DNA from 3 places in the Hafnia alvei genome. Region 2 is predicted to be linked to each of the others. Evidence: predicted binding sites of a transcription regulator. Region 2 holds the regulator's gene; each other region holds the start of a gene.
The links. The regulator PurR, encoded in region 2, represses purine synthesis genes. The targets are predictions, from matches to a motif close to CANGCAAACGTTTGCNTG.
Positions count from the first base shown of each region.

Region 1: a site for PurR is predicted at 3,959-3,976, ahead of AB3Y96_RS20195 (NCS2 family permease). Genes of this name have one in related genera too.
Region 3: a site for PurR is predicted at 8,043-8,060, ahead of purE (5-(carboxyamino)imidazole ribonucleotide mutase). Genes of this name have one in related genera too.

Region 1 covers NZ_OZ061315.1:4,339,191-4,350,065, reverse strand. The annotation lists gene AB3Y96_RS20210 (molybdopterin-dependent oxidoreductase Mo/Fe-S-binding subunit) at 1-946, shown strand, start outside; gene AB3Y96_RS20205 (uracil-xanthine permease family protein) at 1,106-2,566, shown strand; gene guaD (guanine deaminase) at 2,604-3,920, shown strand; gene AB3Y96_RS20195 (NCS2 family permease) at 4,174-5,541, shown strand; gene AB3Y96_RS20190 (Na+/H+ antiporter) at 5,778-7,427, shown strand; gene AB3Y96_RS20185 (LysR family transcriptional regulator) at 7,950-8,864, opposite strand; gene AB3Y96_RS20180 (CidA/LrgA family protein) at 9,010-9,450, shown strand; gene AB3Y96_RS20175 (LrgB family protein) at 9,447-10,139, shown strand; gene AB3Y96_RS20170 (DUF2002 family protein) at 10,243-10,578, opposite strand; gene agp (bifunctional glucose-1-phosphatase/inositol phosphatase) at 10,804-10,875, shown strand, end outside.
Region 2 covers NZ_OZ061315.1:2,502,883-2,513,757, reverse strand. The annotation lists gene punC (purine nucleoside transporter PunC) at 1-92, opposite strand, end outside; gene punR (DNA-binding transcriptional activator PunR) at 233-1,141, shown strand; gene AB3Y96_RS12035 (ATP-binding cassette domain-containing protein) at 1,144-1,770, opposite strand; gene AB3Y96_RS12030 (ABC transporter permease) at 1,767-3,413, opposite strand; gene purR (HTH-type transcriptional repressor PurR) at 3,417-4,442, opposite strand; gene AB3Y96_RS12020 (YnhF family membrane protein) at 4,797-4,886, shown strand; gene sodB (superoxide dismutase [Fe]) at 4,980-5,558, opposite strand; gene AB3Y96_RS12010 (NlpC/P60 family protein) at 5,910-6,884, opposite strand; gene AB3Y96_RS12005 (Grx4 family monothiol glutaredoxin) at 7,250-7,594, shown strand; gene rnt (ribonuclease T) at 7,716-8,372, opposite strand; gene gloA (lactoylglutathione lyase) at 8,544-8,951, opposite strand; gene AB3Y96_RS11990 (alkene reductase) at 9,155-10,252, opposite strand; gene AB3Y96_RS11985 (NAD(P)-dependent oxidoreductase) at 10,507-10,875, opposite strand, start outside.
Region 3 covers NZ_OZ061315.1:1,163,613-1,174,487, reverse strand. The annotation lists gene AB3Y96_RS05525 (NAD-dependent succinate-semialdehyde dehydrogenase) at 1-1,334, shown strand, start outside; gene ybcJ (ribosome-associated protein YbcJ) at 1,521-1,733, shown strand; gene cysS (cysteine--tRNA ligase) at 1,799-3,184, opposite strand; gene ppiB (peptidylprolyl isomerase B) at 3,483-3,977, shown strand; gene AB3Y96_RS05505 (UDP-2,3-diacylglucosamine diphosphatase) at 3,989-4,714, shown strand; gene dnaC (DNA replication protein DnaC) at 4,733-5,479, opposite strand; gene dnaT (primosomal protein DnaT) at 5,482-6,045, opposite strand; gene AB3Y96_RS05490 (GGDEF domain-containing protein) at 6,257-7,636, opposite strand; gene purE (5-(carboxyamino)imidazole ribonucleotide mutase) at 8,152-8,676, shown strand; gene purK (5-(carboxyamino)imidazole ribonucleotide synthase) at 8,673-9,743, shown strand; gene AB3Y96_RS05475 (MASE4 domain-containing protein) at 9,935-10,875, opposite strand, start outside.

The sequences.
Region 1 (10,875 bases), 1.8 Mb from region 2:
GCGAATCGGTCAAGGTGTGGCGATTATCATGCAGAAATCCGGTATTCCAGATATCGACCAAGCGAACTGCATGGTGAAACTGGAGTCTGATGGCACGATTATCGTTCATTCAGGCGGCGCAGACATCGGCACCGGATTGGATACGGTTGTCACTAAACTTACCGCAGAAGTGTTGTGTTGTTCTCTGGCTGATGTGCATGTTATTTCGGGTGATACCGATCATGCGCTCTTTGATAAGGGGGCTTATGCGTCCTCGGGTACGTGTTTCTCCGGCAACGCTGCCAAGAAAGCGGCTGAAAATCTGAAAGAAAAAATTCGCTTCCACGGGGCCCAAATGTTGGGTGAGCCTATCGACGATGTGGTGATCGTCAGCCCAAGCATCGTGCGGGGCAAGCAGGGTGAAGTGAGCTTCGCTGAGATTGCACATAAAGCGGAAACGGGAACGGGCTTTGGTACGCTGGTTGCCACCGCGTGTTATATCACGCCAGATTTTGCTTTCCCGTTTGGCGCAAACTTTGCTGAGGTTGCGGTCAATGTGCGAACCGGTGAGATTCGGCTCGATAAGTTCTATGCATTGCTCGACTGTGGTACGCCGGTTAACCCAGAACTGGCGTTAGGGCAAATCTACGGCGCTTCTATGCGTGCCATCGGACACAGCCTGACAGAAAAGCTGTTTTATGATGAAAACGGTAGCCCTATAACGCGCGATCTACAGACCTACGGGGCTCCAAAAATTGGTGATATCCCACGCGATTTCCGCGCATTTCTCGTGCCCAGCGACGATAAGGTTGGCCCATTCGGCGCTAAATCCATTTCTGAAATCGGCGTGAACGGCGCAGCGCCAGCGATAGCGACGGCGATCCACGATGCCTGTGGTGTTTGGTTGCGAGAATGGCACTTTACACCGGAAAAAATCCTCCGAGGACTGAATAAACTCGAGGCGTAAGCGTAATAAGGTGCGGGGAAATCATCTCCGCACCTCTACGATTCAATAGTTAACTAAGCATGAGCTTTAGTCTGGATTCAATTTAATCTGGGCAGGGTTTCTGCATGGTTTTTCCCGCATTTATTGAATCAGATATTCAATTTCTCAGTGGAGTAGAAAATGTCTGATGTACAGCAAGTTGCAGATAAAACCGTTAAAAATGAGTCCTTATCTTCTGGGGATTCAGAGCTTATTTATCATCTTGATGATAAGCCGCCGTTGCATGAAATGTTGATCGGTGCGGTGACGCATCTCCTCGCCATTTTTGTCCCCATGGTTGCTCCTGCGCTTATTGTCGGCACCGCGCTAGGGTTATCTCCAGAGGTCACCGCCTATTTAGTTTCTATGGCGATGATTGCCTCGGGAATTGGTACTTTCATCCAGGTAAATCGATTTGGTCGTGTAGGGTCAGGATTACTCTCCATTCAATCGGTCAATTTTTCGTTCGTGACCGTCATGATTGCGCTGGGGGGCTCGATGAAAAAAGACGGGCTCGACGAACAGGCGATTATCTCCGCCTTACTTGGCGTGGCCTTTGTCGGTGCTTTCCTCGTTGTTGCCTCGTCGCAGGTTCTTCCCTATCTCAAACGCGTGATCACACCGACCGTTAGCGGCGTTGTGGTTCTGATGATTGGCCTTAGCCTGATCAAAGTCGGCATTATTGATTTTGGCGGCGGTTTACCCGCCAAAGGCGATGGCTCCTTTGGTAGCTATCAAAATCTCGGTCTGGGTTTTCTGGTGCTTTGCGTGGTGATCGGTTTTAACTGCTGCCAGAACGCGCTGTTGCGGATGGGGGGGATCGCCATCGGTTTAATCGTGGGGTATGTCTGTGCGTTGTTTATGGGTATTGTCGATTTCTCGACCCTAAAAGATCTGCCGATTATCACTATCCCTCAACCGTTTAAATATGGTTTCTCGTTTGATTTTCATGCCTTTTTGGTTGCCGCTACCATCTATCTTTTAAGTATTTTGGAGGCGGTGGGCAGCATCACGGCAACGGCGATTATTTCTGAACGTCCCATTGTGGGGGAAGAATATGATCGGCGATTATCCGGCGGTGTGCTGGCGGATGGTTTGGTTTCGGTGATCGCCTGTGCTCTGGGTTCTTTACCGCTGACCACGTTTGCGCAAAACAACGGCGTGATCCAAATGACCGGCGTAGCTTCACGACATGTGGGGAAATACATCGCGGCGATATTAGTGATTCTGGGCCTGTTTCCGGTTATTGGGCGTTTCTTTACCACCATCCCCGCGCCTATTTTAGGCGGCGCAATGACACTGATGTTTTCGATGATTGCCCTCGCAGGGATAAAAATTATTCTGTGCGGCGGTATGGATCGGCGTGAAACCCTGATTGTGGCGACAGCTTTGGGGATTGGGCTGGGCGTTTCCTACGATCCGCAAATCTTTCGTATCCTTCCTGATTCTATCTATGTGCTGTTTGAAAATCCTATCTGTGCGGGCGGCGTGACCGCCATCATTCTTAACCTGCTGATCCCAAGAGTGAATAAGCGTGGTCAAGAAGATGAGTTGGAAGAACTGATTAAGCCGGTGACTGAGAATTTTACTCAAGCGAAATAGCGGTTTGTCACTCTGACATGCTAATGGAGAAAACATCATGTCTGAACAACATGCTTTGAAAGCGATACGCGGTAATTTTTTAGATATCGTCAAAACAGTAGAGCAGCCTGAGGAAATTGAATCTCATCTGCGCTTTATTGAAGACGGCTTAATGTTGCTCCGCCGCGGGAAAGTTGAGTGGTTTGGCACATGGCAGGAAGGAAAGCATCTGATTCCAGAGGGCATCCGCGTGCGTGACTACAGCGGAAAAATGATCGTGCCCGGCTTTGTGGATACCCATATTCACTATCCGCAAAGCGAAATGGTGGGCGCTTATGGTGAGCAGTTGCTGGAATGGTTGAATAAACATACGTTCCCCGCCGAGCGACGTTATAACGACATTGAATACGCCCGCGAAATGTCAGCTTTCTTTATCAAGCAGCTATTGCGCAACGGCACCACCACGGCGCTGGTATTTGGCACGGTTCACCCCGAATCGGTTGATGCGCTGTTTGAGGCCGCGCATAACATCAATATGCGAATGATCGCGGGCAAAGTGATGATGGATCGCAATGCTCCTGATTATTTGCTCGATACCGCTGAAACCAGTTATAGCCAAAGCAAAGCGCTGATTGAACGCTGGCACCACAATGGGCGTTTGCTCTATGCCATTACGCCGCGTTTTGCTCCAACGTCGACGCCAGAACAGCTGGCAATGGCGCAGCGACTGCGTGAAGAGTATCCCGATACGTATCTCCATACCCACCTTTGTGAAAATAAAGACGAAATTGAGTGGGTAAAAGCTCTGTATCCAGAACGGAAGGGCTATTTAGACGTTTACCATCACTATGGGCTAACCGGTAAAAATAGCGTTTTTGCGCACTGCGTACATTTAGAAGAGCCAGAATGGGACTGTTTGCGCGATACCGGATCGTCTATCGCGTTTTGTCCTACGTCGAATTTGTATCTCGGCAGCGGCTTGTTCAACTTGAAAAAAGCGTGGCATAAACAGATTAAAGTCGGCATGGGTACGGATATTGGCGCCGGAACCACTTTCAATATGCTGCAAACGCTGAATGAAGCGTACAAGGTGATGCAGCTTCAGGGCTGGCGAATGTCTGCCTATGAGGCGTTTTATCTGGCGACCTTAGGCGGTGCCAAAGCATTGGGGCTTGATGACATTATCGGTAACTTCAATATAGGCAAAGAGGCTGATTTTGTGGTTTTAGAGCCAACGGCAACGCCGTTACAGCAGCTTCGTTACGATAACTCTGTGACTCTCATGGACAAATTATTCGTGATGATGACGCTTGGCGATGACCGTTCGATCTACAGAACCTACGTCGATGGACAATTAGTGTACGAACGCACCTAAAATGTCGATATCTTTAGTTGAAATGACGGTTTATAGGCCAGATAATCGTTTGCCTTAAATAACCGTCCCATTTTTATAACTGATGTGCTTGATGGGGTAATCGTTTGCTTTGTGGTTTTGTAGCAAGCTATAGATACCGCAAATGGATATTGCAAAGTTACGGTAATAAGAAAAACGCAGGTTCAGGCGTTAGCAATCTTGAACAACATTATTGTCATCATGCGCAATGTTAAAACACTCAGAGGACATCAATATGTCTAGCAATTCATCTCAAGAAGGGTCAGCGGGTAAATCGGGCGGTTCGCTTGACGCTTACTTTAAAATTTCTGCTCGTGGAAGCAGCGTTCGCCAAGAAGTGCTGGCGGGGGTTACCACTTTCCTTGCCATGGTGTATTCCGTTATCGTCGTGCCGAGCATGTTGGGTAAGGCTGGATTTCCCCCAGGAGCCGTGTTCGTTGCAACATGCTTAGTGGCGGCTTTTGGTTCCTTACTGATGGGGCTGTGGGCGAATCTGCCAATGGCCATCGGGTGTGCGATTTCCCTGACGGCGTTTACCGCGTTTAGTTTAGTACTCGGGCAGCACATCAGTATTCCAGTGGCTTTGGGCGCCGTATTCTTGATGGGTGTTCTGTTTACCCTGATTTCGGTCACGGGGATACGTTCGTGGATATTGCATAACCTGCCAATGGGGATTGCCCACGGAACGGGAATTGGTATTGGCCTATTCCTGCTGTTGATTGCCGCGAACGGCGTGGGTTTAGTGATTAAAAACCCACTTGAAGGGCTGCCGGTGGCACTGGGGGCATTCACTTCTTTCCCTGTGATGATGTCCCTGCTGGGGCTGGCCATTATTTTCGGTTTGGAAAAACTGAAAGTCCCAGGCGGCATTCTGCTGGTGATTATTGGTATTTCAATCATCGGACTGATTTTTGACCCAAGCGTGAAGTATCAGGGGCTGTTCGCATTGCCAAGCCTATCTGCTGCCGATGGTTCATCGCTGATCTTTAGCCTCGATATCATGGGGGCATTGAAGCCGGTGGTGTTGCCAAGCGTGTTGGCGTTGGTGATGACGGCGGTTTTTGATGCGACCGGTACCATCCGTGCGGTGGCTGGTCAGGCAAACCTGCTGGATAAAGACGGCCAGATCATCAGCGGTGGCAAGGCGTTAACCGCTGACTCAGTGAGCAGCATTGTCTCTAGTTTTGTTGGCGCGTCCCCTGCTGCGGTGTATATCGAATCGGCGGCGGGTACGGCAGCAGGCGGTAAAACCGGACTCACGGCTACCGTTGTTGGCGTGTTGTTCCTGCTGATTTTATTCCTGTCCCCGTTGTCCTATTTGGTTCCGGGATACGCAACGGCACCGGCGCTGATGTATGTTGGTTTGCTGATGTTGAGTAACGTTTCCAAGCTAGACTTCAATGACTTCGTTGATGCGATGTCGGGTCTGGTATGTGCGGTGTTTATCGTACTGACCTGTAACATCGTTACCGGTATTATGCTGGGCTTTACCACCTTAGTGATTGGTCGTATTTTCTCTAATGAGTGGCGCAAGCTGAATGTGGGCACGGTAATTATTGCGATTGCGTTAGTGGCATTTTATGCAGGTGGCTGGGCAATTTAAGTTTGCTGCGTGAAAACCGATAACGTTTAGAAGAGCGCCTTAGGGCGCTCTTTTTTTTAAGTGATGAGCGCTTGCGGTCGCTATCTTCAACAGAAATAATACCATTGGTTACTTTCAGGTAATTCTCAGCCTATTTGCACACTTTCTCCTTTAGGACAAAAATCATAAGGTGATATGTTTGAAAGGGTATTTATAAGCAAAACGCGGTTGTATTTTGTAGTGAGACTAAGGAAAGCATGGAAATCTTCTTTACTATTCTGATCCTGATCCTAGTGGTGTCCTTATCTGGGGTGGTAACGCGTATGTTGCCGTTCCAAATACCGTTGCCGCTGATGCAGATTGCTATCGGGGCTCTGCTGGCATGGCCGCATTTTGGCCTGCACGTCGATTTTGACCCTGAACTTTTCCTCGTACTGTTTATTCCTCCGTTGTTATTCGCTGACGGGTGGAAAACGCCAACGCGAGAGTTTTTACACCACGGGCGTGAGATTTTAGGTCTGGCGCTGGTGCTGGTATTAATTACGGTGGTTGGCGTCGGATATTTCCTGCACATCCTACTGCCTGAAGTTCCTTTGGTGGCTGCGTTTGCTCTGGCTGCTGTGCTCTCTCCTACTGACGCCGTGGCGTTGGGGGGGATTGTGGGCAAAGGTCGCATTCCAAAAACCATTATGGGCGTGCTGGAAGGCGAAGCCCTGATGAACGATGCGTCTGGTCTGGTTGCGCTGAAGTTTGCTATCGCCGTTGCAATGGGAACGATGGTCTTCACCGTAGGCGGTGCGACTCTTGAGTTCCTTAAGGTCGCTATTGGTGGTCTGTTCGCCGGTGTTGCTGTGACATGGTTATACAGCAAATCGCTGCGTATCATGAGTCGCTGGTCCGGTGATGATCCTGCCACGCAAATTGTATTCTTGATGCTGCTGCCGTTTGCCAGCTATCTGATTGCTGAACACGTAGGTGTTTCCGGTATTTTGGCCGCGGTTGCCGCGGGGATGACCATCAGCCAATCGGGCGTGATTCGTAATGCTCCGTTGACGATGCGCCTGCGCGCTAACAGCGTTTGGGCAATGCTCGAATTCGTGTTTAACGGCATGGTGTTTATCATGTTGGGGCTACAACTGCCGGGAATTTTGGAAAGCTCCATTATTCAGGCGGAGCGCGATCCTACCATCCAGACATGGTTCTTGTTCACCGATGTTGCGTTAGTGTACGGCGTGCTGCTGGTATTACGCTTCCTGTGGCTATGGTGCATGCGTCGCTTAAGTTTACGCTTCATGAAACGTAACCCGCTGCAGTTTGCCAGCTATAGCCTGCGTGATCTGTGGATTGCGTCGTTCGCGGGGGTACGCGGTGCCATTACCTTAGCTGGTGTGCTCTCCATTCCGTTGTTTTTGACCGATGGCACGCCATTCCCTGGTCGATATCAGCTGGTGTTTATCGCCACCGGGGTGATTTTATTCTCGCTTATCGTCGGGGTTGTCGTGCTGCCATTGCTGCTGAAAGGCATGGAGGTCAACGACACGAATACCTACCGAGAAGAAGAGACGATGGCGAAATCGGTTACGGCAGAAGTCGCGATTGAAAGCCTGAAGAAAATGCAGGAACGCTTGGAAGTCGATACCGAAGAAAACATCGATCCTCAGTTGCTGACAGAGGTGAGCTCGCGCGTGATCGGGAGTTTGCGTCGGCGCATTAGCACCAAGGAAAACGCCGAAGAGATGCGTAAGGTTGAAAACCTTGAACGTCGCTTCCGTTTAACCGCGCTACGCGCTGAGCGCGGTGAGCTTTACCACCTGCGTGCCACACAAAAAATCAGCAATGAAACGTTGCAGAAACTGCTGCACGACCTTGATTTGCTGGAAGCGTTGCTGGTGGAGAAGAGTGGGTAAGGTATCTTTATGTATGTGGGGGCGGTGTAATGTTTCGGCCACCGGTAAGTATTAAAACTCCTATGTAATCATTGATGTTGGTGTCCGACAAGGGAGTACCAGAGCGTACTCCCTTGACCCGCGCTCTTTTTACCGAGTCGTTTAGCCGACCGGTTTCGGAGCGTACATCCTGTACGCCCTCAGCCTGCCACCAGCATCCCTGCTGGTGGCTCTAAAATTCATTTCATCTTACAGAGAAAGACAAAAGGTATTTTTGTCTTGGTAGAGAGAGCCGCCGGTACAGGGATGTACCGGCGGAGTTTGGGGCGCCCTGGATGGGCGATACCAAACCGGAGCGGAGATGGCGTCTCGGATAAAAGCGCGAGGATTGAAGGGGCGCGCGCTGGCGCCCCTCATCGATCGCCGACCTCAGTGGTTACATGGAAACACTGCTGCTAGTGGGCGAGCTAAATTTGATTCTCATCCAACATAAGTCTGGCGAACCTTACACCTGATCTTACATATTATTTTTAGATAAAAACCTTACTTCAACGTTATCCACTCGGGATGCATTTCCCCGTTCGGCCAATATTCACGGCAGCGCGCGATCCACGCTTGAGCGCTGTGCGACAAATATCGCCCCTCACACCAAATCAAACCCAGCTCCCACATCAGTTTTGGCTCTAATGGCAGCCAAAGTAGGGTCTTTGGATCGAGCCGTTGGCAGATAGGCTCTGGCAAAATTGCGATGCCTACGCCAGCCTGAACCATGGCGGCGAGAAAGTCCCACTGCCCGCTGCGAACCGCAATCTGTGGCGTCACGTTATGAACCGCAAAGGCCTGCATTAGCTGTTTATAGAGCGCGAAATCCTCGTTGTAGATCAGGATATTCTGCTCAGCGAGTTCGGGCATAGCGATGCTGGTGCGCGATAGCCACTCTTCGGTGCGAGGGACTAAAACGCACAGCGGATGGCTGAACAGCGGTAGCGATGCGATGGCGGCATCGGTATCTCCTGAAAGCGCCGTTAAGGCGAGATCGAGTTCACCCGATAACACGGCCTGTTCAACGGTAAGCCCGCCAAATTCGGAAATAATCAGCTCGATTCCTGGATAGTTATGGCGAAATTCATTAATTAATCCGGCCATTTGGGTACCGACCATCGGTGGAATACCTAACTTAAGCTGGCCGCGTTTCACCGTGCTGATATCTTCTAGCTCTGATCTTAATTGGCTAAATTGATCCAGTATGGTTAGGCCGCGTTGATAAACTGCTTGCCCACTGTCGGTAAGATGTAAACGGCGTCCTTCACGGATGAGCAGCGTGCATCCCAGCTCATCTTCCAGATGGCGGAGCATTTTGCTGATGGTTGGCTGGGTAACAAACAGTTTTTCCGCCGCGCGGGTAAAGCTTTGTTGGCGTACCACTTCTACAAAATAGCGCAGCGTTCTGACATCCATGGTGTCTCCATAAGAGCATTTTGTTGATGGGATAACAAAGTATGCCAATTTGGCATAATGGCAATAATATTAATTCATTTTATGCAGGTATTGTTTACTGCCTATACTGTGCGCTCATTCACACTTTTCTCATTCTGAGGTTACCATGTCTCTGGCGTTGCGCTCTTGCGCACCGTTCGTCCTAAGCCGTTTACAGGTGCCTGTTCAGGTCGCTTTGTATGCTGCATTGTTTTTAGCTGCACAATGGGTGGTGGTTCAATTCCACCTTCCTCTTCCCGCCAATATCGTGGGTATGTTGATGCTGCTGGCGATGATCGTTTTACGCGTTTTGCCCATCAAGTGGGTAAAGGCGGGTTCGCGTTGGTTATTGGCTGAAATGTTGCTGTTTTTTGTTCCTGCCGTGGTTGCGGTGGTGAATTACGCTTCGTTATTAATGGTAGAAGGTTGGCGGATTTTTGCCGTGATTGCAGTCAGTACCTCATTGACGCTCGGTTTGACGGCGCTGGTGGTAGATCGGGTTTATCGTTTTGAAATTTACCTACAGCGTAAAAAGCAATCGGCCGCCTATAAGCGAGATCGCGCATGAGTAGTTTAAGTATCAGTGTGCTTTGTCTGTTGATGACGCTAGCGCTCTATTTTGCCAATAAGAAAATATACCGTCGTATTCATACCATTTGGATGATGCCGCTGGTTTTGACACCGCTGATTTTAGTGCTGTTTTTGGTAGTCACACATGTTTCCTATCAGGATTATATGGGAGAGAGCCATTGGCTGCTTTGGCTATTGGGCCCTGCCACTATCGCGTTTGCGGTACCGGTTTATGAAAACATGGCTGTGATTCGCCGCCACTGGATGTCGTTAAGCGCAGGCGTTATTACGGCAACGGTCGTGGCGGTGAGTAGTTCAGTTTGGTTGGCTCGGCTGTTAACGTTGCCAGAGGAAGTACAGCGCAGCTTGGCTGTGCGTTCAATCACCACGCCATTTGCGTTGGAAGCGGCTAAGCAACTGGGCGGGCAACCTGATTTGGTCGCGCTGTTTGTGGTGATCACCGGCGTTTTCGGCATGGGCGTTGGCGATATTTTATTCCTACGTTTGGCGGTGCGCAGCGGTATGGCGAAAGGGGCAGGATTGGGGGCCTCGTCGCATGGCGCAGGAACCGCGAAAGCCTATGAGATAGGACAGACCGAAGGCGTGGTTTCAAGTTTGGTTATGATGTTAGCGGGGGTGGTTACCGTGGTTTTGGCCCCGCTGATCGGCCATGTGATGTGGTCATGAATTTTAATAATAAGCCTGTATAAAACAGCGCTATAGCTGCAAGAGTTTGCCTCTGCCTAGCACCCGCACGGCAGAGGTTTTTTTTGCCCTATTTTCAGCGCTGCTATTGGAACATTTTTTCCAAATACTGGCTGAGACGCGCGCGTGAAGTGAATCCGTGTGGAATACCAACGAATGCGGTATCTACCGCATGGGGATCCTGAGGGAAACGCGTATAGGCTACGCTGCTGCGTAGTGGCTCTGCGGGATGCGCAAATTTCAGACTTTTCTGCCCGAGCGCAGGGTGGATAACCAGTGCGGTTCGGCCCATTCTGGCCTCACGGTTAACATAGACATAGTGATCGCCTTTATGAAAACCATAAGCTTTATCGGTCACGTAATCTCTAATAAACCCAGTTCGTTCAAGTACCTGTGCGACTTCGTCAGGGCGTAAATACATGCTGACTCTCCCATTGTTCTCTCTTATAGGCACAGACCATAGCGGATTGAAAATGTGGGACAACCGGACTTTTCTGGAAGAGAGATCCCGCATGGCGCTCTGCGCAATGAGAATGATTAGCCCTGTTATGTGAAGCGTGGCAAGAACATAAGTCTGATACCTATCTACACTAAGCCTCGTAAATTCCATTCGGTAACCCTTCAATTTGTATAAGGAAACGGGCAAATGAAAAAAACAACTAAGGGCTTTTTCTCATTGAGCGCATTGGCGTTATTTATTCCGCTGGCGGCTCAGTCT
Region 2 (10,875 bases):
GCACCAAAAGCGGGAAGATACATATCAGTGGCCAGATATCCCAGCATGCTCAATCCGGCCAGATAGAACATGAAAAATGATGAAGTTCGCATTATTTTGACTCGTTATATATTTGTTGCAGAATGAATGTGTGACGCGGGGAGTGTAGCGATCTCTCTAATTACTTGTGAAACGCTAATATTTGCTATCATGGATGAAAATTTTTGAAAGCAAGAAAAGTGAGGTAGCGCACATGTGGTCGGAATACTCATTAGAGGTTGTTGATGCGGTTGCTAGGACGGGAAGTTTTAGTGCCGCAGCCCAAGAACTGCACCGTGTGCCGTCTGCCGTGAGTTATACGGTCCGCCAACTAGAAACTTGGCTAGCGGTATCACTGTTTGAGCGGCGTCATCGAGATGTTGAGCTCACCGAGGCAGGCGCATTTTTTGTTGATGAAGCTCGAACTATTATCAAAAAAATGAATTCCACCCGCCGTCAATGTCAACAGGTAGCAAATGGCTGGCGTGGACAGCTAAATGTTGCAGTAGATCGCATCGTTAATCCTCGCCGAAGTCGCCAACTGGTGGTCGATTTTTACCGCCATTTTCCTGATATGGAATTAATGATCCACCCAGAAGTGTTCAACGGCGTATGGGATGCACTGGTCGCCGGACGCGTAGAGGTGGCGATAGGAGCGACGCGCGCGGTTCCCGCCGGAGGGCGTTTTTCTTTTCGCGATATGGGGTTTCTACGCTGGCATTGTCTGGTTAGCCCCGATCATCCGCTGGCAACGCTGGAGGGTGAGTTAAGTGACGACAAAATTCGTCCCTTTCCTGCTTTATGCATTGAAGACACATCTCGAGATCTGCCTAAGCGCGATACGTGGCTATTAGATAACCAGCGCCGCTTGGTGGTGCCTGATTGGCAGTCGGCCTGCGATTGCCTGGAGAATGGGCTTTGCGTTGGCTTGATGCCTGCACACATGGCAGAACCGTTGGTTCATGCGGGTAAGCTGAAGATCTTAGAATTGGCTCAACCGTTTCCTGATAGCGCTTGCTGCGTAACTTGGGAAGATCATACCCGTTCGCCGGCGATTGACTGGTTGCTTGATTATTTAGGTGATACTGAAACGATGAATCAAGAGTGGCTGAGCCCTGAATAGGATTAGAGCATGATGATTTGGCCATGTGGCGGAACATCGTCTTCGTCGTGTGTCACTAGCAGGGTGGCAATATTCGCCTGACGTAATTCGCTAAAGACCCACTGGCGAAACTGTTGTCGCAGCGCTTTATCAAGCTTGGAAAAAGGCTCATCCAAAGCCACCACGCGAGGGCGAGAAAGCAGGGTGCGTAACAAACTGATTCTGGCGCGCTGGCCGCCAGATAATTCATCAGGATAGCGAGATGAAAATTCGTTCATGCCAATTTTCCCCAATGCCAGTGCGACCTGCCGATGCTGTTCTTCTCTGCTGGTGTTATCTGGTAATGCGAAGAGCAAGTTTTGCTCAACGTTAAGGTGGGGAAACAGCAAATCATCTTGGAATAACAGCCCTATCTTTCGCTGATAGGCAGGAAGCTCAGTCACCTCGCGATTATCAATCAGCACTTTTCCCTGCGTTGAGAGTGGGGCGTGAGCGTGTCCAGAAATGGCCATCAATAAGCTCGATTTCCCGCAGCCGCTTGGCCCCATCAGCGTGAGTATTTGGCCGCCTTCTACGTGGGTATTCAACGCTGAAGTTAGCGGTGTGCCATGCAGGAAAAGCTGAAATTGCTCGAGCGCTAAAACCGTCACAGTTTTTTATTCCTTGTTAATATGAATGGCAGAAATAGCGCGATACCGTAAACCAAAAGCGGAATGAACGTTTGCCACAGGGCCGCAACGGCAGCCATTCGACGATCGATACCGGATGCATAGGCAACGGTTTCAGTTGCCAATGTGGGGAAGCGCCCAGCGCCTAAGCCCAGCGTGGGTAAATATAATCCCATGCTAACCGCGAAACCTAGCGCAACGGAAAGCGTTAGTGGTTTGCTCAATAAACGGATCTTGATGCGCCAGAAACAGGTCCAAGGCGCTTTGCCAAGAGATTGTGCGGTGTAGAGCAGTCGTGAATCGAAAGCCTGCCACGCGCCGCTGAGGCTAAGAAAATAGTACGGAACGATAAACACCATATGGGCAAAGACAACGCTGGGCAGCAGGCCAATAACATCCAGCCAAGCGGCCATATGCTGTAAGCCGAAGATTAGGCTGATTTGTGGTATCAACAGTGGGGCGAGCAGAAGCCAAAAGTTCGTTTTGCTACGCGTATAAAATTGCCACTCCAAAAAACCAACGCACAGCACCAAGCTTAACAGGTTCGCCATCCCCGCAATGAGCAGGCTATTCATAATCGGCGCACTGAGCTGATGAATGCTGGTAAGCCAATAATCATCGGTCCACTGTAGCGGGAAAGAAGAAGAGAAAGGCCAACGCCACGCAATAGACCAAACGAAGAGTACCGCGTAAGCACCTAGCGTTAACAGCACGCCAATTGTCCAGAGCGGAGCAAGCGGCATACGCCATGTGTTGCGCCTTTGCCCATAAGCGTTGCGACAATATTTCAACCAGAGTTTTTCACCGCATCCCCATGCGCCAAAGCTGGCTAATGTCATCGCAATAAGCAACAGCGTGCCAGCGGCGGCCAAAGACTGGTGCCCCATCGAGGGTTCGCTTATCCATTGCCAAACTAACAACGCCAAGGTGGTTGGCTGCTGTGGCCCCAATAGAATCGCAATATCCACGGCGGATAGCCCAAAGGCGAGCACGCAAAACAGCGGCAGGCGCAGGGCCACCAGTATTTGCGGCACTAATAGCAACCACCAGACTTTTTCACTGTGGTAACCCAATGCGTTACCAGCCTGCATTTGACGGGCCACATCAATTCGCCCCGCGATGTTAAACGCCAGCAAAAATAAAAAGGGTGTCTCTTTGATCACCAGTAAAAGAATTAAGGACAGGGCATAAGGGTCATTGACGATCGTCCAATCAGGCGGGCGCACAAAACCCGTAAATGTTGGGGATATAAGCCTGAGTAGCCAACCTGAAGGAGATAACAGCAGTATGAGTCCGGTCGCCAGTGCAATATGCGGCATGGCTAAAATCGCGCTCGAAACAGCGCGAGCGGCCCCGCTGGCGCGCTGTATAACTTGCCCGCAAAGCGCTAATGCCAACCAAAGTGATATTAAGGTAGCGGCGATTGCGCTCCATAAACTCAGGCCAACCGAGCGCATCAAACCTGGCCATTGGAGTAAAAGCGTCCACGGCTGGATGAAGTTATTGAAAGAGGAAATGTCAGACAGCGGCTGAGTCAGTGCCAGCAGCGCTGCCAATATTGGCAACGCTCCGGCAAAGAACAGCACAACGGGGAACAGCGCTAAAAGAAAAGGGCTGCTCTTCATCACTTAGCGGCGATAGTCCAGATATGGGCCATCGGCAACGGAGCGACGCTCCACGAGTTTTGGATGAACTTCGATCGTTTGAGAATCTTCACGTTTGCTCACGATACGGTCGAGCAGCATATCAAAGGCCATAGAGCCCAAACGCTCTTTCGGCTGGTGGATGGTGGTCAACGCTGGTGAGAAGTAGCGAGCGTTGCGCACGTTATCATAACCGATCACCGATATATCCTGCGGTACACGTAAGCCCATCTCATCGGCGGCGCAGATTGCGCCCATCGCCATGATATCTCCGCCCACGAAGACCGCCGTTGGGCGATTTTTTTGCGATAGGATCTGGTGCATGGCTTTGTAACCGGATTCTGGCTCGAAGTCGCCTTCTACCATCCACTCATCGCGTGCGGAAATATTGGCTTCCTGCAGGGCTTTCAAGAAGCCGCGCAGACGACCTCCGCCGGTGTTACGGGAAAGCTGACCGGTAATCGCCCCAATATCGCGGTGACCGCGTTCAATTAAATAGCGACCGGCTAAATAGCCACCTTCGAACGCATTATCTTGAATGGCGTCGGTAAAATCACTGCGCTGTGTGCCCCAGTCCATCACTACCATTGGAATATTGCGGTAGTCCTCAAGGGTTTGCAGCAGGTTTTCTGGATATTCAGAGCACATCACTAACAGCCCATCGACGCGCTTTTGCGCCAGCATTGCCAAATAAGCTTTTTGCTTTTCAGGGTTATTGTGAGAGTTACATAAAATAAGCGTATAGCCTTGGCTGTAACAGGCGTTTTCAACGGCCTCAATCACCTCAGCAAAATAGGGCGCTTCGCTGGAGGTTGCCAGCAAACCGATCGATTTAGTGTGGTTCACTTTCAGGCTACGGGCGACGGCGCTGGGGGAGTAGTGCAATTCTTTAATGGCTTCCCAAACCGCGGTCTTGGTCTCTTCTGCGACAAAACGCGTCTTATTAATAACGTGAGACACTGTCGTGGTTGAAACGCCCGCGCGTTTTGCCACATCTTTAATCGTTGCCATGAAACAGATGACTCCTAAGCTAATGTCACAATGACATAGCTATTGCGTTAATCGTTTGCTTACGTACATCAAAATATACTGATTACAATCGCATCAAAGAGAGGAATATGCGGATTTATCAAGCGCCAGCCTATTCTTTTACGTTATGAAAGCTGATACGTAGCAGTAAACCGTAAATTTTGGCCTATAAAATGCAAAAGGGGAAGTCAAAATTGTGGGTTAACAGAAAGAATAATCGAAAGTTTTACTGCGTGCGATCCCATTTAAGGTATGTGAAAATGATTTCACACACTTTCTGCAAGTGTTTATGTATAATCAAAATTGATCTGATAACGAAATGCGGGAGAAGAAGAAATGGAAACCGACCTGAAATATTCTCTAATGACAACGGTCGCGGCGCTGGCTGTGATTGTTATCTTTAGTTTTGTTGCCGCGCTACATTGATTTATCGCTAAGTTTTCTATCGATAGCTATTAACATGGCTAAAACAAAAGGCGGTCAATTGACCGCCTTTTTCATGTGCGTAACTTAGCAAACTTATGCCAGATTTTTCGCCACGAATTCCCAGTTTACCAGAGCCCAGAAGTTCTCCAGATATTTAGGACGCGCATTGCGATAGTCGATGTAGTAGGCGTGCTCCCAAACGTCCACGGTCAGCAGAGGCTTATCACCGCTGGTCAGTGGTGTTGCTGCGTTTGAGGTGTTCACAATTGCCAAAGAACCATCGGCTTTTTTAACCAGCCAAGTCCAACCAGAACCGAAGTTGCCGATCGCGGATTTAGTCAGTTCTTCTTTGAAAGCGTCGAATGAACCAAATGCTTTGTTAATGGCTTCGGCTACTGCGCCAGTTGGTGCGTTGCCACCTTTTGGTGACAGGCAATGCCAGTAGAAGGTGTGGTTCCAAACCTGAGCGGCGTTGTTGAAGATCCCGCCGGTAGAGGTCTTGATGATCTCTTCCAGTGATTTACCTTCAAATTCAGTGCCTTTAACCAGATTGTTCAGGTTAACCACGTAGGTGTTGTGATGCTTACCGTAATGGTATTCCAAGGTTTCTGCGGAGATGTGCGGTTCGAGTGCGTTTTTTTCGTATGGTAATGCAGGTAATTCAAAAGACATTGCTCTCTCCTATTATTGCTCTATTTTGCAATGAAACAGTTACACGGAAGTGTTTTATGTTTCATGCATCACACCAACGTTAATGTCAGTGAGCGGGTTTTTAAAATTGAAACGATCTTGTTGTGCTCTTGTTATGGGGATCGATTTTAGCAAGTTTTGAATCTAATAACAGGCAAAATTTTTGTTTTTGGTTATCAATTGATGATTTGTACACCATTCGTTCAAAACGGCGACGGTACGAAAATGAGGGGAAGGGGATAATACAAAGACAGGGTAAATCTAAATGATAGGGATTATCACAAAATACGATTAATCCCTACCATAAATCTGTTTAACAATGACCTTCTGCTATTAACGAATCGTTTTTGGCGTCATTACGCGGCGGGCGCCAACGTAGTGTCCTTGCCAATAATCATTATCTAAATAGCTGATCCGAATTTGTTCGCCGGTGCGAGGTGACTGTATAAATTTACCTTCGCCCATATAAACACCTACATGATCGGCGGCGCCACGATTATTAATACGGAAGAAGACCAAGTCGCCTTTTTGTAGCTCTGTTTTTTTCACCGGAGCCGCATCGCGCAGATGATACATTTCATTGGCGGTACGCGGGATCTTGATGCTCAGTAAATCCTGATAGGCGTAATAGACTAAACCGCTGCAGTCGAAGCCCGTGCTTGGTGAAGCTCCACCCCAGCGATACGGTTTGCCTACCTGATTCATCAGCTTATTCATGGCCGTCTGCTTGGCATGCTGGTAGCGTTTTTTATGCTGAGGGCTCAAACGGATCGGTTTACCATCAACGATTTCAATATTGTTTTGATTCAGCTTGGCTAATTCGCCTTTGCTGTTTCTGCCATGGCTATTCAATTCACCGCGCTGGCGACCATAGGTTTTTTTATTACTAACGCGAGCTAGCCTAGCCGTGGAATGAGTGTCGCTTTTCTTGACGCTGGATTTTGCCTTCGGTTTAGAAATAGAGGCTAATACTGCTTTATCTATTTTTTTGCTATTGGCTTTATTGCGCGCAACGGCTCTATTTTTGGCGAACTTGGTGGCGAGAGCGGTAGGCTGAACGTCTGCTGTTTTTTTAGTCGCCTTGCTTTTTTGCTCTACCGATTTTTTATTTTTTGCCGTTGTTGTAGGTGCCGCAGTTTTTTCTTTTTTGCTGGTGGCCGGCTTTCGTTTTTTACGATCGGCAGTTTCGCTACTTGTCGCATGCGACTTTCGCTGATCGGCAACGACTTTATGCCCCGGAGAGGCATTCGCTGCATTAGCAAATAGCTGTGTAAACAGCAGAACAAAGAGCGCGATATATAGACGCATCGATAGGTTCCAGACTTTGTCCCAAGCAAAAAACATGGCAAACAGTATTAAATAAACCGCCGCAACAAAACAGCATTCATTTCTGCTATTTATATTCTCTTTGTGACCAAATGTTACGGTGATTGAATCAGATACTGTTTTGTTCAAAAAACGCGGTAATTCTGATCGTGTACAAAACGGATATAGCATAGCACGTTTTTAGATTAAACTGAGCTTACGCTGTGACGGGATGTTGAAATTCAGATAATAGCCACATAAAAGATGGCGTTTTTTTCTCAGAGCGACACTCGGTACAATCCAGTACAATAATTCGATATGCACTTGCATGCCATAGGCATAACACTGGCTAGAGGAAGTAAACTAAAATGACAATGACCACCATTGAAAAAATTCAGCGTCAACTGGCTGAAAACCCGATTATTTTGTACATGAAAGGCTCACCAAAATTGCCAAGCTGTGGCTTCTCTGCGCAAGCCGTTCAGGCATTGTCGGCCTGTGGCGAACGTTTTGCCTATGTTGATATTCTGCAAAATCCGGATATTCGTGCTGAACTGCCAAAATATGCGAACTGGCCAACCTTCCCGCAGCTGTGGGTTGAGGGTGAACTGGTTGGCGGCTGTGACATCATTATTGAGATGTACCGTGCTGGCGAACTGCAGCAGCTGATTAAAGAGACTGCTGCGAAGCATCCTGCGCAGGAAGAACAGTAATCGTTGATGATTATTGTGAGAAAAATAAAAGGCGCCTAAGGGCGCCTTTATAATTTATTGCGTTAACTCAGAAATAAAAATTCTTACACCGCTCGGTGCTGCAACAAGAAAAAGAGGCAGACTATTCGGTGGTTTCTGGCGCAGGCGTTGGCAATGGCCATCCACCCATACGTTTCCAGCGGTTTACCAACTCACAAAACAGCGTTGCGGTTTGTTCAGTATCATATAGCGCAGAGTGGGCCTGAGTGCTATCAAAGGGGATCTCTGCGGCGATACAGGCTTTCGCCAGCACGGTTTGTCCTAATACCAAACCGCTCAGGGCGGCAGTATCAAAGGTGGCGAACGGATGGAATGGATTGCGTTTTAAACCAGCACGTTCTGCGGCGGCCATCACAAATGAATGATCGAAGTGCGCGTTATGCGCAACGATTACCGCACGATTACAGTCCTGATCTTTAATGCCTTTACGAACCGCTTTGAAAATAGCATGCAGCGCTTCGTATTCGCTCACCGCGCCACGCAATGGATTTTCAGGATCGATGCCGTTGAATGCCAGAGCCTCTGGAACAAGAACGGAGCCAACAAAAGGCTCAACGTGGAAATGAAGTGTTTCATGTGGCTCTAACCATCCATCGTCAGTCATGCGTAACGTGACTGCCGCAATTTCAAGTAGCGCGTTGGTGTTGGCATCAAAACCCGCAGTTTCGACATCAATGACAACAGGATAGAACCCGCGAAAACGCGCGCTCAGCGTATTAAGATTGGTGGTTTCAGCCATGTTCAACTTCTGGTCTATGGAATGCAGCGCGCATTATGGCAAATTTTTTTGCAGTTTGCAGTCAGCAAACGTGGGGCGACTCTCATTCAGGTAAAACATAAAAAAGCGAACGGCTATGCGTTCGCTGGATTTTTAAGCAAAACAGTCAGGTTTTATCCTAGGGAGGCGAGGTTAGTTCCCTAAGCCTGCATCTGCCTGTTTGTTTTCGATCAGTTCGATTTTGTAGCCATCGGGATCTTCAACAAAAGCAATAATAGTACTCCCCCCTTTAACCGGGCCTGCTTCACGCGTGACTTTTCCACCCGCCTTGCGGATGTTTTCACAGGTCGCTGCAACATCATCAACGCCTAATGCCAAATGGCCAAACGCGGTGCCCATGTCGTAGCTTTCTACGCCCCAGTTGTAGGTCAGTTCGATAACGGAACCCACGCTCTCATCACTGTAGCCGACGAACGCAAGGGAGTATTTATACTCTTCGTTCTCGCTGGTACGCAGCAGACGCATGCCTAAAACGTTGGTGTAGAAGTCGATTGAGCGTTGCAGATGACCAACACGCAGCATGGTATGAAGTAAACGCATAATTTCCCTCTGAAATTAGAATGGCCTTGATGACAAGGCTTCGCTATCAGCAATAGCGACAGGATGTAGACACATTGTAACAGCCTACTTTCAGCGATCAATAAAAGCCCCTGATTAATCGCCAGAGCCGTAAATAAAAAACCCTCTGACAGAGTGGAGGCGGTCAGAGGGTTGGCAGCTATGCCAAGGTATTAATATTGCAGCTATAGCGTTGGATAATCTGTGTAGCCTTTAGCATCACCACCGTAGAAGGTTTCAGGATGTGGCGTATTCAGTGGGGCTTTTTTCTCTAAGCGCTCGACCAAATCAGGGTTAGCGATAAAGTTACGACCAAAAGCCACTGCATCAATGAGACCTTGGTTCAACAACGTTTCGGCCTTTTCTGCGGTATATCCGCCTGAACCAATAATGACGCCGCTAAACTGTTTGCGAACTGCCTGACGGAATGCCTCTGAATAAGGCTTGCCGCCTGCCCAATCTGGCTCAGAAAGATGCAGGTAGGCAATTTTACGTTGGTTAAGCTGACCGATCAGGTAAAGCGCCGCTTCTTCTTGATCTTCACCATTGTCCAGACCATTGAACGGGCCTAATGGAGAAATACGGATCCCAACGCGGCCTGCGCCAGATTCGGCAATCGCAGCGTCAACGACTTCTAGAGTTAAACGTGCGCGATTTTCAATGTTGCCACCGTATTGATCGGTGCGGTGGTTTGAGGCCGGTGACATGAATTGATGCAATAAATAGCCATGGGCAGCGTGAAGCTCAACCAGATCAAAACCGGCTTGGCTAGCAAGGCTCACCGCATGACGGAAATCGTTAACGATGCCCGGAATTTCACTGGTTTCTAAAGCGCGAGGTTCTGAACAAGGCACGCGTACCCAGTGACCATTTTCATCACGTACGGTGGTGCGGGTATCGGCGGCAATCGCAGAAGGTGCAACGGGAGCCTGTTGGTTAGGCTGCAGGCTATTATGAGAAATACGACCAACGTGCCACAGCTGTACGGCGATATGTCCGCCTTGCTTATGGACGCCTGACACAATTTTTTTCCATGCGGCTAGCTGCTCTGGCGTATGCAGGCCTGGAGCACCGGCATACCCTTTGGCTTGGAATGAAACCTGAGTGGCCTCAGTAATGATCAAACCTGCGCCCGCGCGCTGGTTGTAGTATTCACCCATCAGCGGGGTTGGAATATCACCCGGTTCTATGCTGCGCAAGCGTGTCAGCGGAGCCATGAAAACGCGATTAGGTAAAGTAACGTCACCAACGGTGACCGGAGTGAATAACTTTTCGATTTTCATAGTCAATCCTGTTGCAGTTGTTGCGCATTATCATGCGCCACGAAGTTTAGGTTAGCTCGTCAGACGTGGGTAAAACGTGACAGCGAGGCTTGGGCAAAGACTAATAGACCAGTTGGTCTAAGTCAATACAAGCACAGATAGTTTGTGAAGAAATAATTGTAAACGCAGGAATTATAGGCAGTTACAGAGAGTGAAACGCGCACGAACAGCACGCGACTGTTCGTGGGAAAGGGGGATTAGGAGAGGATTGTGGCTTAGTAAGCGGCGGTGAATTGCTGCTTAATAAATTGTGGTTGTTCAATTTCATTCAGGATGACAACGGCAAGATCCTCAACGGAAATACTGGCAGGCGCATCACCGTTCATCAGCAATGACGTTGTACCCAAACGGAAACTGCCGGTACGTTGACCCGGCTTTAGCATGGCCGCGGGGGATAATAACGTCCAATCCAGTTGGCTACCGGCACGTAATGTGTCACGCAGTTCGCGAGCACCTTGCGCGCCAGGACGGATCTCTGCGGGGAACTGTGGTGTATCGAGCAGTTCAACGCCTGGTGCCACTTCAAGGCTACCCGCGCCGCCGACCACCAAGAAACGTTTCACGCCTGATTTTTCGACCGCTTT
Region 3 (10,875 bases), 1.3 Mb from region 2:
AACTCATCAAAGAATATCCGCAGCACAACGATAAATATGTCGAATCGGCCTTAGCAACCGCACACCAACTTTATAAGTCAGACTGGGCACAAGGCGATATATCTCAACGCATTAACGTTCTTAGCAAGCTGTCTGAGCTGTTTACCCAACACGAAGAAGAACTGGCGAAAACGATCAGCCAAGAAATGGGTAAACTTATTGAGCAGAGCCGTGGGGAAGTTAAGATCTGCGCTGCAATCGCCCAATATTATGCAGACAACGCTAAAGCGTTTCTAAAACCTGTCAAATACCCTTCATCGCTCGGTGATGCGTGGGTTGAACATCATCCCATTGGCATCATCATGGCCGTTGAGCCTTGGAATTTCCCGTTCTACCAGCTTATGCGCGTATTAGCCCCTAATATGGCCGTCGGTAATAGCGTGATGGTGAAACACGCTAGCATCGTCCCCCACTGCGCAGAAACCTTCGAACGGATGGTCTCTCAGGCTGGTGCCCCCAAAGGTGCCTATACCAATTTGTTCATCTCACAGGATCAAGTCGCCAGCATCATCGATGACGATCGTGTCAGCGGCGTTGCTCTTACCGGTTCAGAACAAGCGGGTAGCGTGGTGGCTGCACAGGCGGCCAAGAACCTTAAAAAATCCACCATGGAACTTGGTGGGAACGACGTATTTGTGGTTCTTGATGATTGCGACCTCGACAAGGCGATAAAAGTAGGCGCTCAGGCTCGTCTGCAAAATGCGGGTCAGGTGTGTACCGCAGCCAAACGCTTCATTATTCATGAAAAAATTGCCGATAAGTTTCTTGCTGGTTTTACCCAAGCGTTGGCATCCGTAAAAATGGGCGATCCGCTCGATCCGAGCACCACCTTGGGGCCGCTATCTTCTAAAGGCGCATTGCAGAACTTGGTTAAACAGGTTGATAAAGCAGTCAAAAATGGCGCTAAGGCCACATTAGGTGGCAAGGCGGTGGATCAACAAGGCTATTTCTACCCCCCAACAATTCTCACCGACATCAAGCGCGATAATCCAGCCTATTTCGAAGAGTTCTTTGGCCCAGTTGCGATGGTGTTCGTCGTGAAGAGTGACGATGAAGCCATCAGCTTGGCGAACGATTCACACTATGGCCTTGGTGGTGCCATCTTCACTAACAACATTGAACGCGGTAAAAAAATGGCCTCGCGCATTGAAACCGGTATGGTATTTATCAATACCTTGAGCGGTACTGCGCCAGAACTGCCGTTTGGTGGCGTAAAACGTTCAGGCTATGGCCATGAACTGGCCGATCTGGGGATTAAAGAGTTCACAAACCAAAAACTGGTCGTTGTGGCTTAAATTATTCTTGGGGTGAATTCTCCGCGGGTGTGGCAACGCACCCGCACTCGTAGATTAGCTATGCGCCATTGCGTGCAAACTGGCATAATAGCGCATTGCCCGCCGTATATTGATAGCCATGCACTGGCTATATGATGGCTACGGCATCTCGAACGAATCACTCCCAAAGAATAAAGAGATAACACCATGGAAATCTTCCATCTGGAAAACCATCCGCACGTTGAACTGTGCGATCTGCTGAAACTACAAGGCTGGAATGACAGCGGCGCAGCAGCAAAAAACGTTATTGCTGACGGCTATGTGAAAGTTGATGGGAAGATCGAAACCCGTAAACGCTGCAAAATTATTGACGGCCAGACGGTGACTTATAACGGTCAAAGCGTGCAGGTCAAAGCGTAATCTCTACGCTTGATGTGAAAAAGCCGGCTTATCCGCCGGCTTTTTTATTGGATAAATCGAACGTCTTATTTACGACGCCAAGTCGTACCCTGCGGGCCATCTTCGAGCACAATACCTAGCTCATTCAATTGGTCGCGCGCCGAATCGGCCATCGCCCAATCTTTTGCCGCACGAGCATCGTTACGCTGTTTGATTAATGCTTCAATCTTAGCCACTTCGCCGTCGTCAACCTGCGCACCGCTTTGCAAGAATACTTCTGGATCCTGCTCCAACAGGCCAAGGATTTTCGCCAGCTTACGTAGCTCGGCCGCCATGGCATTAGCCAGCGTCATATCTTCTGATTTCAGGCGATTAACTTCACGCGCCAAATCAAACAATGCCGAATAGGCTTCTGGCGTGTTGAAATCGTCGTCCATAGCTTCGCGGAAACGTGCTTCAAAGACGTTGCCACCGGCTGGTTCAGCGTGAGGATCGGTGCCACGCAGCGCGGTATACAGACGTTCCAAAGCAGCACGTGCTTGCTTCAGGTTCTCTTCGCTGTAGTTGAGTTGGCTACGATAGTGGCCTGACATCAGGAAATAACGCACGGTTTCAGCGTCATAGTGCTGCAGCACATCACGAATAGTGAAGAAGTTGCCCAGCGATTTCGACATTTTTTCGCGGTCAATCATCACCATACCGGAGTGCATCCAGTAATTCACATAAGGACCATCGTGCGCACAGCTTGATTGCGCAATTTCATTCTCGTGATGCGGGAACATCAGGTCAGAACCGCCGCCGTGAATATCGAAATGTTCGCCCAACTGTTTGCAGTTCATGGCTGAACATTCAATATGCCATCCAGGACGACCTAGGCCCCAAGGGGACTCCCAGCTTGGCTCACCCGGTTTCGACATTTTCCACAGCACGAAATCCATCGGATTGCGTTTCACGTCGGCAATTTCAACGCGAGCACCTGCCTGCAGCTGATCCAAGTCCTGTCGAGAAAGCAGACCATAATCCGGATCGGTATCCACGGCAAACATCACATCGCCGTTGCTGGCGACGTAAGCATGACCGCGCGCAATCAGCAATTCGACGATTTCAATAATCTCAGGAATATGGTGCGTCGCACGTGGCTCCAGATCGGGACGCGCAATATTCAACGAATCGAAATCTTTGTGCATCTCAGCCAGCATACGTTCGGTCAACTGCTCGCAGGTTTCGCCATTTTCCAGCGCACGCTTGATAATTTTGTCATCTACGTCCGTCACGTTACGCACATATTTAAGGTTGTAGCCTAAATAGCGTAGATAACGCGCCACCACATCAAAAGAAACGAATGTACGGCCATGGCCGATATGACACAGATCGTAAATGGTTACCCCGCACACATACATACCGACTTCACCGGCGTGAATAGGTTTGAATTCCTCTTTTTGACGACTGAGTGTGTTAAAAATCTTTAGCATCGGGGCATCCGTGATGTTTGACATAATATTAGGTGTATTGAACCGCGAAGAAAGGCTGTTTGCAAGAATAACCCCTATTTTCACCCGTTTGGGGGCCGATTTCTTGTGTTCTTCTTTGTACTCTTTCAAGTTTTCGATTTTCACAGAGTTTTGCAGCCCAAGGGGTATTTCCGTTATCGTAGTGATGTACCGTTAAGAAAGGCGATACGCTAACTGCGACAAAAGGGTGTCAGCGCCCTGCGCATCGGCTACAATCGCATTCTTTCGTCCTCTACATCAAAAAAACAGGATTATTGATATGGTTACTTTCCACACCAACCACGGTGACATCGTCATCAAAACTTTTGACGACAAAGCACCGGCTACCGTTGCCAACTTCCTGGAATATTGCCGTGAAGGTTTCTACGACAACACCATCTTCCACCGTGTTATCGATAGCTTCATGATTCAGGGCGGCGGCTTCGAACCTGGCATGAAACAAAAAGAAACCAAAGCTCCGATCAAAAACGAAGCGAACAATGGTTTGAAAAACACCCGTGGCACGCTGGCAATGGCGCGTACCAACGACCCACATTCAGCAACTGCGCAGTTCTTCATTAACGTGGTTGATAACGATTTCCTGAACTTCCGTTCAGAGCGTCCAGACGGTTGGGGCTATGCAGTCTTTGCCGAAGTCGTTGAAGGCTTAGACGTAGTAGACAAAATCAAAGCTGTCTCTACTGGCCGTAGCGGCATGCACCAAGATGTTCCACGTGAAGACGTGTTCATCAAAAGCGTCACCGTAAGCGAATAATCGCTTTCTTGATGCGTACGCTATTTATTGCAGATTTGCATCTTAGCGAACAGGAACCGGCGATTACCGCCGGTTTTCTGCGTTTTTTACAGCGCGATGCCTATCAGGCAGATGCTTTGTATATTCTCGGTGACTTTTTTGAATACTGGATTGGCGACGACGATCCGCAGCCGCTGCACCGTGAAATTGCCGCAGCATTACGCGATCTAACATCCTCTGGCACACCTTGCTATTTCATTCATGGCAATCGTGATTTCTTGATCGGTAAACGTTTCGCGCAGGAATGCGGGATGACGTTACTTCCCCAAGAAACTTTATTGACGCTGTATGGACACCGCATTCTCATCATGCACGGTGACACCCTGTGTATCGACGATGAAGACTACCAACGCTACCGCCGTAAAGTGCATAACCCGCTTATTCAAAAATTGTTTTTGTGGTTACCCCTGCGTACCCGCTTAAATATCGCGGCCAAGATGCGCGATCGCAGCCAAATGACCAACGGTGATAAATCTGACGCCATCATGGACGTCAATCAACAGGCTGTTATAGAAGCGTTAGAGAGAAATCAAGCCGAGTGGCTGATTCATGGGCACACTCACCGTCCAGCGATTCATGATGTTTCCATGCCAAACGATAAGCTTGCAAAGCGGGCCGTACTGGGCGCATGGCACTATCAAGGTTCGATGATAAGCGTTACGCCCGCAGGTATTGAACTGATTGAGTTTCCCTTCTAAATACGCCTTGAACGCGCGTTAGTATTCGTTACCCACTACGCGGCTGCGATAGCTTTCCCAATCAAAATTAACCCATAAGCTATTACCTAAGCTCATGCGATCCATCACGCGTTCGCCGAGTAACGTATTCATGCTTTGCACGTTTAGGTTAGACAGCATGCCAGTTGGTCGTTTAGACGATGAACGGCGGTCAACGATTTGATTGATGATTACTTTTTCATAGCGAGATTCAGTCTGCACACCAATTTCATCGATAACAAGCAAATCCACCGCGCTGAGATCCTCTAACAGGCGCTCTTCGGTGGTGTCACTGTGGCCACTAAACGTGCCCTTCATGCTCGACATCAGATCCGCCACGGTGACAATAAGTACTGACTTATTTCGCAAAATCAGATCGTTGCCGATAGCCGCCGCCAGATGATTTTTCCCTGTACCAGGCTTACCAGAAAACACAAAGCTTGCGATATTGCCGTCAAATTCTGAAGCATATTGGCGCGCGCGCTCTAGAGCAATACGTTGCCCTTCGCACTCGACACGATAATTATCAAACGAACAGTTCATATGCAGGGGGCGAATGCCAGAGCGCTTGAAAACGCGCTGCATTTTCATTGCCTGATTCTCACGTGAAATGGCTTCTGACCGTTTGCGCCCTTCTTCTTCCTGCCAAACCCGCCACTCTTCGGCGTTAGTGAATTTAGGCTCAACGTGAGCAGGCATCATTTTCTTCAATCTCTGCATCAGGTTCATGCTAGCGGCATCTTTCATCTTTAACCTCTGAAACCTTTAGGGATGGAATAATCTTGTTCGCCTATGTCATTAACATCACGTTTTGGCTGCCCGCCGTTGCTCATGCGGTTTTGCTGCACGCTACGTGCGAGTTTTTGCTGCCATTGTATATGATGGAAGGCTTTCCCCTCTGCTTGCCAATAAGCAACAAAGGAGGCCAGTTCGGTTGGCGTCACCGGTGAGGTCAAAATACATCCCCACATTGCCGCCATGCGCAAAAAATCAGCGTCAGGCTGCCATCCTGCGTACATCACAAATTTACCCAACGGCGTTGGAATATTCTGTACCACAGGCGCGGCAGCGTCATGGCTAAAATCATCATTAAACAGAGACTCTTCAAGAGCGACATCTGAATTTGCACGACCGGCAGCATCTTCAATGGCCAACAGCTCAGCCATTCTCTCTGGCGTCACGGCGTAAAAAATTGGCATGTTGTTATCGAGCACAGTCATCACTCCGCGATCGCCGGATTTTAACGCCGTCGCCGGATCGCGGCTAAATGAGTCTAGGCTCGTAATGGAGGAGGCCAAAATTTTGACAGACATGTTTTCTTTTTACTCTGATGAAGTGTGAACTGATAAAGCGAATAACGGTGCATACCGTCCAAATGCCACACGCCTAGGGCATTTTAGCCTTAAGCGATGTGGCGGTATATTACCAGTCCATACAGTATAAATCAGTCTTATCTCGAACGAGAAAAGGAATGAAATAGTCAGATGAATGAGAAAACGCGAAAATTCTGATGTTTGAGGGAAGCTAAGCGATTGTGTGCTCAACGTCGGAGATAGAATGAGAGAAAATCACAACACAATTTCGTCCGCTTTTTTTAGCTTGATACATCGCGGTATCGGCTCGGGATATGCCTTCATCTGCGCTGAGATGTTGATCGGTTATAGTGTACACACCGATGCTGACCGTAACTTTTTCCGGTCCCCCATGAACGCGAACGTCTTCAGACACACGATTGCGGATATTCTCAGCAATTCTAGATGCCGACTTTGAATTTAACCCTTTAAGAATAATGGCAAATTCTTCACCACCGTAGCGCGCAACCACATCCGATTTACGCACTGATGCCACCATTGTATCAGCAACATGACGAATCACTTTATCGCCAACCGGGTGACCGTAGCCATCATTGATACTTTTGAAATGGTCAATATCAATGAAAAACAGTGAAATCGGTGACGCTTCAGAAGCCCCTTTAATCCGGCTAGCCAACTTATGGTTAAAGTAACGCCGGTCATAGAGATGCGTGAGAGAGTCACGGATAGAATTTTCATAGGATTCAAGATAATCCTCCAAGCCTTTTTGATAAAGCTTGTAGATATCGTAAATAAACGCCAGAACAACGCACAATGTAGCCAGTACTTCAAACAAATGAGAGCCGTACCACGCTAACGAGGTTACGTATTCACTACGCCACATCAACAAGATACTGCCAAGAAATGCTAGGCAACTGAGACTGAGACTAAACCAAAATCCATTAACTAACTTAGTAAAGAACACAACCGTGAATGTTGTTATTACCCAAATAATTATCAAGACATTGCCAATATGTGAACTCCACAGGCGGCGGTAGTTAAGTTCATCCGTTTCAATTATTGGCAATTGTAAAATGTCATTATTGCTTATAATAACAACCGCTAAGCTAACGGCTATCAATATGACAATAGCACAGCTCGCGGCCACAGTGCTTTTATTAACATAATTACATTTTCTTTTTATATAGAAGAACACTGAGAGCAAAAATAACGCGGCCATTGAAAAGCTGCGAATAACGAAATCAACGGCTAAAGCATTTGCGCTTTCACTAATTTTAGACTCTGAGATTAAAACACCAGGGTATATAAATAGACTATTCGCAAGAAACAAACTCGATAGTCCATAAGCACTTGCTATGGCGATTAAGTGCAGATGGGTATTATTGAAGTGAAAGCGTATCAAAATAATAATAGTTAAAAACATATGCAAAACTAAGACAATAGCTGTAGATACTGGAAAAAAAGAGCGCAGAGCATCAAACCGATGCTCACCAAAGCGGACAAAAAATACAAATAAACAAAATAGTAATAAGAACGAAACTAAACTTAAAAAATGACCTTTTTCCAGAAAGGAAAATTTTTTTTCTAACATAGCGAACATCCTGTTCTCTAACCACCACTAAGGTTAAGTTAGGATTTTCATGTTATTTAATTTGTTAACTGATATATATCATTATATAAACAGACATTCAATGAATAAAATTAATCGTTACAATTTACAATTACACCATCAATGAAATATATAACATGACTATAATAGATCGAATTCTTATATATTTTAAAACTAATAAGCAGTAATGTAATTTAGCTGAAAAAGTATCTAGAAAAACAAAATTAACAACCTGTTCAATGACGACTAATAATTATAACTAACTTTTTTCGAGCTATTATAACAATATACATAGCGTCATATCTGTTCAAAAACACAACAGCACGGCATACATAATGTTGATGCTCAAAGTGCTATTGTTGACGCTAAAACTCGGTATAGGCAACGCTACGCAACCGTTTTCGTCACTATAAACACGTGATATACTTCGCACCTCTTTACTCGCTCAGCGGTGCTGAGTTACCAAAGTTAGTTCGTTAAACAGGAGCTTGCCATCAATGTCAGCCAATGTTGTTCCGGCTAACCCATCCGAGGCAAAAATTGCCATCGTTATGGGTTCCAAAAGCGATTGGGCTACCATGCAGTTTGCCGCCGAAGTTTTGACCCAGCTTGATGTTAAGTTCCATGTCGAAGTGGTTTCCGCTCACCGAACTCCAGACAAACTCTTTAGTTTTGCCGAGCAGGCCTGCGAGCGAGGCTTTGACATCATTATCGCCGGTGCGGGTGGTGCTGCACATCTGCCAGGCATGCTGGCGGCAAAAACATTAGTTCCTGTACTCGGCGTGCCCGTGCAAAGCGCAGCGCTCAGCGGCGTAGACAGCCTCTATTCCATCGTGCAAATGCCACGAGGTATTCCCGTTGGCACGTTAGCTATCGGTAAAGCCGGTGCTGCAAACGCAGGGTTATTGGCAGCCCAGATTTTAGCCTTGCATGACCCAATGCTCGCACGTCGCATGGCGGCATGGCGCCAGGCACAAACCGACGAAGTACTGGCACACCCCGATCCTCGGGAGGAAGCATGAAGCCCGTTTGCGTTTTAGGTAATGGCCAGCTTGGCCGTATGCTACGTCAGGCGGGTGAACCGTTGGGGATCACCGTTTTCCCCGTCGGACTCGACGTTGACCCAGAAGCCGTTCCTTGGCAACAAGGCGTTATTACGGCTGAAATCGAACGCTGGCCAGAAACTCCACTGACCCGAGAGTTAGCACGCCACAGTGGCTTTGTTAACCGCGATATTTTTCCGCGTCTAGCAGACCGTTTGACACAAAAACAGCTGCTGGATGAGCTGAACCTAGCTACCGCACCATGGCAGCTATTAGCCTCAACAAGCGACTGGCCAGAAGTATTTGCCAATATTGGTCAATTCGCGATAGTGAAGCGTCGCACCGGCGGTTACGATGGCCGCGGTCAATGGCGAATTCGCCCTGGTGATGAGGTTGAATTACCCGCAGACGTTTACGGCGATTGCATCGTTGAACAAGGCATCAACTTTTCTGGCGAAGTCTCATTAGTGGGTGCCCGCGCCCATGATGGCCATTGTGTATTTTATCCGTTAACGCACAACCTGCATGAAGATGGGATCCTGCGGGCTAGCGTCGCCCTTCCTCAGCCAAATGCTCAGCTTCAGCAGCAGGCAGAGCAAATGCTCAGCGCTATCATGAATGAGCTTGGTTACGTCGGCGTAATGGCGATGGAGTGCTTTGTGGTGGATGATGGTTTACTGATTAACGAGCTTGCGCCGCGCGTCCATAACAGCGGGCACTGGACGCAGAATGGCGCATCGATAAGCCAGTTTGAATTGCATCTGCGCGCTATTCTGGATTTGCCGCTCCCGACTCCCGTGGTTAGCACACCTTCAGTCATGGTTAATTTGATTGGCACCGAGCTGAACTATAGCTGGATGGCACAACCGTTAGTCCATCTTCACTGGTACGACAAAGAAGTACGTCCGGGGCGCAAAGTTGGCCATCTCAATCTCAATGACACCAACGCTTCACTTCTCAGCGCCGCGTTAAATGAGCTCACGCCACAGCTTTCGGCGGAGTATCACAGCGGGATACGTTGGGCGCAGGAAAAACTACTCGCCTAATTCTGATCATGAAAAACGGAGCCTAAAGGCTAATGCAGATCGTTTAAGAGTTCGAGATACACGGGGCTAGCACACCGCGGGGCGCTCCGGCAGCTAAAGCTGCTACGACCCCATCGGTGTACTTCCCCTAAAATCACGCTTAAGTGACCAGCATTAACCTAAAGGCTCCGTTTTTACTTCACAGCAATAAACTAAGTATATATTGCTCTTAATGGCGCTGAGTTCTCGCGCCCCATCATTTTCGCGGTGAGCGCCGAATAGATAACCACACGATCGCGGCCTTCCAACTTCGCTCGGTACATTGCCTCATCAGCACGTGCAACGCATTGTTCAGCGGTAAGCTCATTCCCCGTTACGGTATAAATGCCAATGCTGATAGTCATTTTCTCGGGAACATCCTTCCCATATGGCGAGTCCTGATGATGGCAAATCTTAACGCGTATTTTCTCTGCAATCTCTAGCGCATCATTTGTGCTAACACCATCTAGCATCACAGAGAACTCTTCTCCCCCAATACGTGCTGCAATATCTGTTTTGCGTATTGTGCTTTGCAAGGTTTTTGCCACATATTGAATCACACGATCACCGGTTATATGCCCGTAGATATCGTTAATCCGTTTGAAATGGTCAATATCAGCCACGAGTAAGGTAATCGGCGCGCTTTTTGATACGCTCTGCATTCGATTGACTAAAGAATCATAGTAGTAACTACGATTATATAAACGCGTCATAGGATCACGAATGGAATTATTGTAGGAAATCTTATAATCGATACGTGCTTTTTGATAAAGTTTAAAAATATCGAATAAGAAAGCCAGCATCACAACAAATGTCGCAAGCACTTCAAAAAGATGAGCGCCATACCATGCCAGGGACGTCATATATTCGCTGCCGCTAAGCAGCATAGTGCTACCTAAAAATGCCATACAGCTAAGACTTAGGCTTGCCCAAAAATTATTCTTCACACCGGCAAACCACATCACCGCACAGGTGGTTCCGCCCCAGAGAAAAACCAGATAAATCCCTACGAATGAGCTCCAAAACTGCTGATAAGAAAGACTTCCCTCATCAACAATTGGCAAACTTAAAACCAAACTATGGCTTGAAACAAAATAGGCAGTAGACAGCAGAA